2 regions of the Mesorhizobium sp. 131-2-1 genome follow, and region 2 is predicted to be linked to the other one. Evidence: predicted binding sites of a transcription regulator. Region 2 holds the regulator's gene; the other holds the start of a gene.
What was found. The regulator LexA, encoded in region 2, represses DNA repair genes until DNA is damaged. The targets are predictions, from matches to a motif close to TGTTCNNNNTGTGTTCNG.
Positions count from the first base shown of each region.

Region 1: JG743_RS25655 (PA0069 family radical SAM protein) is a predicted target of LexA. The motif match lies at 1,266-1,283, and genes of this name have one in related genera.

Region 1 covers NZ_AP023247.1:5,261,142-5,263,604, forward strand. The annotation lists gene JG743_RS25645 (hypothetical protein) at 1-544, opposite strand, end outside; gene JG743_RS25650 (glycosyltransferase) at 704-1,207, opposite strand; gene JG743_RS25655 (PA0069 family radical SAM protein) at 1,358-2,463, shown strand, end outside.
Region 2 covers NZ_AP023247.1:3,528,310-3,530,772, reverse strand. The annotation lists gene JG743_RS17040 (molybdopterin molybdotransferase MoeA) at 1-800, shown strand, start outside; gene lexA (transcriptional repressor LexA) at 917-1,651, shown strand; gene JG743_RS17030 (ComEC/Rec2 family competence protein) at 1,645-2,463, opposite strand, start outside.

The DNA.
Region 1 (2,463 bases), 1.7 Mb from region 2:
GTTTCGCCTGACCGCCGAGATAGTGCTGGGCAATGCCGGACAGCAGCGGGTCGTTCTGGATGGCAAGCGCCGCCTTGGAGGAGAGGATGCGCTCGAAATAGTGGCCGCTGAGCAAGGAGCGGCCGAAGCGCTTCTCGGCCTCGGCATGGTCGGAGGGCATGAATTCGAGGCGGCGGTCGAAATTGCCGAAGCAAGGCGTGTTGTCGGCGAAGCTGGCGATCTCCTCATGGATCGCCTGCGGCAGGACCAGGCCGGAGAACAAACCTTCGGAGCGAAGCGCCTCGACCGCCGAGTCGAGGTCGATACCGCTGAACATCGTATCCCCGGCATTCGGCGCCGGGCGGGCGGGCCTGGCGCCCAGCCAGTGCATCCTGCGCCCCGGCATGGTGCGCGCCAGCATGAACATCGGCAGCCAGGCCGGGTTCTCGCGCAGATCCGTCAAATAGGTCGGGATGCGCACCGCGATGCGGCGAAACAGGCTGCCGTTGCGGGCGATCGCCTCCAGGCTTGCAGCGCCGGATTTGTCTGATGTCGAAAGGTTCATCGGGGTCCTCAGGTACGAGCGGCATCCGTCGAAAAGTCGGCTGCTCACCGCTCCGGCATTACCCAAACCCGATTGTCCCGCATCAAAGGGATGTTAGCCCCGCCTCATATTTTGTGCAATGCACAATAGAAGATTGCGGTGAATGGGAAGCGCCAAGCTTCACTTCGGCGGCGCGACCCAGATCTCGGCGTCCAGCCTCTTCGTCGCCAGGCCGCGCGCCATGGCCTCGGCGCTGCGGGCGCTTTTCGAAAGCGCCGTGGCCTGGCGCTTGCTGATGACAAGCCCTTCGGCGAGCGCCCGGTTGCCGGAAAAGACCCTTGCCAGGAATGGCGCGCGGCTGCCGCGCGCGCGGGAAAAGCGCGCCGGCATTGTGTGCCTCGCCGTGTGGGCCGCGACCTCTTCGATCCAGCCGTCCGACAGGCGCGCGCCGGGCTCCAGCAACAGCAGCCAGTCGCCCTTGGCCTGCCTGATGCCGACGGAAATGCCGCCTGCAACGTAGTGGCAGCCGGCGTGGTCCGCGACACGATGGGTCTGGTCGGTCGAGCCGGTGTCGCAAACGACGACGTCGCGCACGACGCCCTCGACCGCGCCGCCAATCAGCGAGGCGAGCGTGCGGGCAAGGCCCTCTTCGTCATTCAGGGTTTCGATGAGAACGCTGAGCATTGCCAGCCGAATAGCGGAAAGCCGCGCGCCGCGCCAGTTTTTGCATCGCGGCATAAAAAGTTCTTGCTTTGTTCTCATTCGGAAAATAGGAATAGTTTCATGAACCGAGCGATTCGACAGCCTGCGGACAGTCCCTGGGAGAGGGCGAAGATGGAACAGATCGTGCGTGCCGACATTGCCGCCTTCGGGGCCGGTAGAGCAGAGATGGCCAATGCGATGATCGAGCAGAGCGGCATGCGCGTGCGGCCCGACCGCAACCGCGGCCGTTCCGCCGGCATCAATCCGTCCGGCCGTTTCGAACCGGTGAGCCGGCATGTGTTCGACGATGGCTGGAACTCGCTTGAGGAGTTGCCGCCGTTCAAGACCGAGGTGCAGGTCGAGAAGCCGCGCACCATCATCACCCGCAACGAGTCGCCCGACATCTCCTTCGACCGCTCGATCAATCCCTATCGCGGCTGCGAGCATGGCTGCGTCTACTGCTTCGCCAGGCCGACGCATGCCTTCATGGGACTGTCGCCGGGGCTCGATTTCGAATCGAAGCTGTTTGCAAAGCCGGATGCGGCGCGCATGCTGGACAAGGAGCTGTCGAAGCCCGGCTACCAGCCGCGCACCATCGCCATCGGCACCAACACCGATCCCTATCAGCCGATCGAGAAGCAGTACCGGATCATGCGCGAGATCCTCGAAGTGCTGGAGGCGCGCGGCCACCCGGTCGGCATCGTCACCAAATCGGCGCTGGTGACGCGCGACATCGACATCCTGTCGCGCATGGCCGAACGCGGGCTCGCCAAGGTGGCGCTGTCGGTGACGACGCTCGACCGCATGCTGGCACGCACCATGGAGCCGCGCGCGTCGACGCCGACCAAGCGGCTGGAGGCGATAAGGCAGCTCTCCGACGCCGGCATTCCCGCCTCCGTCATGGTCGCGCCGATCATTCCCGGCCTCACCGATCCGGAGATGGAGCGCATCCTCGATTCGGCACGCGCCGCCGGCGCGCGCGAGGCCGGTTATGTCATTTTGCGGCTGCCGCTGGAGGTCGCGCCCATCTTCAAGGACTGGCTGCTGCGTCATTATCCGGACCGCTACCGGCACGTGATGTCGCTGATCCGTTCGATGCGCGACGGCAAGGACTACGATTCGGAATGGGGCAAGCGCATGAAGGGCGCCGGACCCTATGCCTGGCAGATCGGCCGCCGTTTCGAGATCACCGCCAAGCGGCTCGGGTTAAATGCCGAGCGGCGGCAGCTCAGGACCGA
Region 2 (2,463 bases):
TCGGACTCGATTTCGCGCAAGGCGATGTGCTGCTCGAAAGGGGCCGCCTGCTTGATCCCGCGGCACTGTCGTTGGCGGCATCCGCCAATCATCCGCGTTTGAGCGTGGTGAAGCGGCCGCTGGTCGCCATCATCGCCACCGGCGACGAACTGCTGCCGCCCGGCAGCGAGCTCGGTCCCGACCAGATCATTTCATCCAACGCCTATGGCGTCGCCGCCGCCGCGCAATCGGTCGGCGCCCGCGCGCTCGATCTCGGCATCGCCGCCGACCGCAAGGAAGCGATCGCCGCGCTGGTCAGGCAGGCGGTCGAGCAGGAGGCCGACGTCATTGTCACGCTGGGCGGCGCCTCGGTCGGCGACCACGATCTGATCCACGACGTGCTGACCGGCGAAGGCATGACGCTCGATTTCTGGAAGATCGCCATGCGCCCGGGAAAGCCGCTGATGTTCGGCCGGCTGGGCCGCACGCGCTGCATCGGCCTGCCGGGCAATCCTGTCGCCAGCCTGGTCTGCTCGCAATTGTTCCTGAAGCCGCTGCTGGCGCGGCTCGGCGGCCGCGACTTCCGGCAGGACATGCGCGAGGCGCTGCTGGGCGCGGCGATGCAGGCCAATGATCTCAGGCAGGATTACGTGCGCGCCGTGGTCCGCGAAGAAGCCGGCTCACTGGTTGCCACCCCCTTCGGCATCCAGGACTCCTCGATGCTGCGCATGCTCGCCGACGCCAACGGCCTTGTCGTGCGGGAACCCTTTGCCCCAGCCGCTGCCGCAGGCGACGCTTGCCGCGTGCTGATGCTACGCTGAACAAAACGTCAACGCATTCATTAAACTTTAAACGGTTGCGGAACACAACTGGAACAGATAGTGTTTGTTCTGGGTTTGTTTTTCCGATTCTGGTTTCAGAACCCGTGGGGGCCGCCATGCTGACGCGCAAACAACATGAACTCCTGATGTTCATCCATGAACGTCTGAAGGAAAGCGGCATTCCGCCCTCATTCGACGAGATGAAGGAAGCGCTCGATCTCGCCTCCAAATCGGGCATCCACCGGCTGATCACGGCGCTGGAGGAGCGTGGCTTTATTCGCCGGCTGCCGAACCGGGCGCGTGCGCTGGAAGTGCTGCGCCTGCCCGATTCGATCGCGCCCGGCCTCAATGCGGCGAAGAAATTTTCACCGAGCGTCATCCAGGGAAGTCTCGGACAGGGCAATCTCGGCCGGCAGATCAAACCGGCGTCGCCATCGCGCACCCCAAGCAACGATGACGACGCGGTGTCGGCGGTGTCGATCCCGGTGATGGGCCGCATCGCCGCCGGTGTGCCGATCGACGCCATACAGCACCAGACGCATTCGATCTCGGTGCCGCCGGACATGATCTCGGGCGGCGAGCACTATGCGCTGGAGGTCAAGGGCGATTCGATGATCGAGGCCGGCATCTTCGACGGCGACACGGTCATCATCCGCAACGCCGACACCGCGAGCCCCGGTGAAATCGTTGTGGCGCTGGTAGACGAGGAGGAAGCAACGCTGAAGCGCTTCCGCCGCAAGGGCGCATCGATCGCGCTCGAAGCCGCCAACCCGGCCTATGAGACCCGCATTTTCGGGCCCGACAGGGTCAAGGTGCAAGGCAAGCTGGTCGGGCTGATCCGGCGCTACTGAGCGGGCTGCGGCTTGGTGCCCGGCTGCTCGGGCCTCTCGTAAGGCGGCAGGCCGCGCGCCTCGCGTGAGTAGCTGCGCTGTTCGTGCCAGGGCCGGTACGGCTTTTCGACGGCGTAGCGGATTGTTGCCTGTGCGGTTGCTGATTGTCGATCGAAGAAGACGGCGGCACTCCCCGAACGAGCGAGCTGGCGCTTGGTGACGACGAGGGCCAGCGAGTTCCAGCAGGGGCTGTAGGCGGTGGCGTCGTCGATGACGATGAGGTCAGCGAAGGCGCAGGCCGGCCGCGCCGTCTTGCGGTCATCGGCGAGCGCCACGATCGCGCCGGACGGATGCCGGGCAAGGCATAGCCCGCCCTTGCAATAGAACGGCGAGCCCGACGGCAGCTCGAGCGGATCGATGTCGAAGCGCGCGTCCCCTGTCTCGAAGGTCTCCGGCTCGACGATGGTCTCGGCCACCAGCGCACGTTTCCAATTGTCAGTGGTGAATTCGTTCGGCCGCGCCCTGTTGATGGCGAGCTCGCCGCCGCCGATCGGCATTGCCACCAGATGCGCGTCCTCCGAGATGAGCACGTCCGGCGTGCGGACGTTCGAGACCGTCAGCAGGCTGGCCAGAGCGAAGGGAACGGCCGCCAGTCGCAGCCAGGTGGTGGCCATGGTTGCGATAACCAGCGCAATCGTCACAAAAACCACGGATTGGATGGAGATCAGCCCGACCGCATCGATCGGCGAGCGTTCGGAAATCCACGCCGAGACGGCGATCATCGCCGTCAGTCCCTTGCCCATGACATAAAGGAACGGACCGTCGGCGCCGAA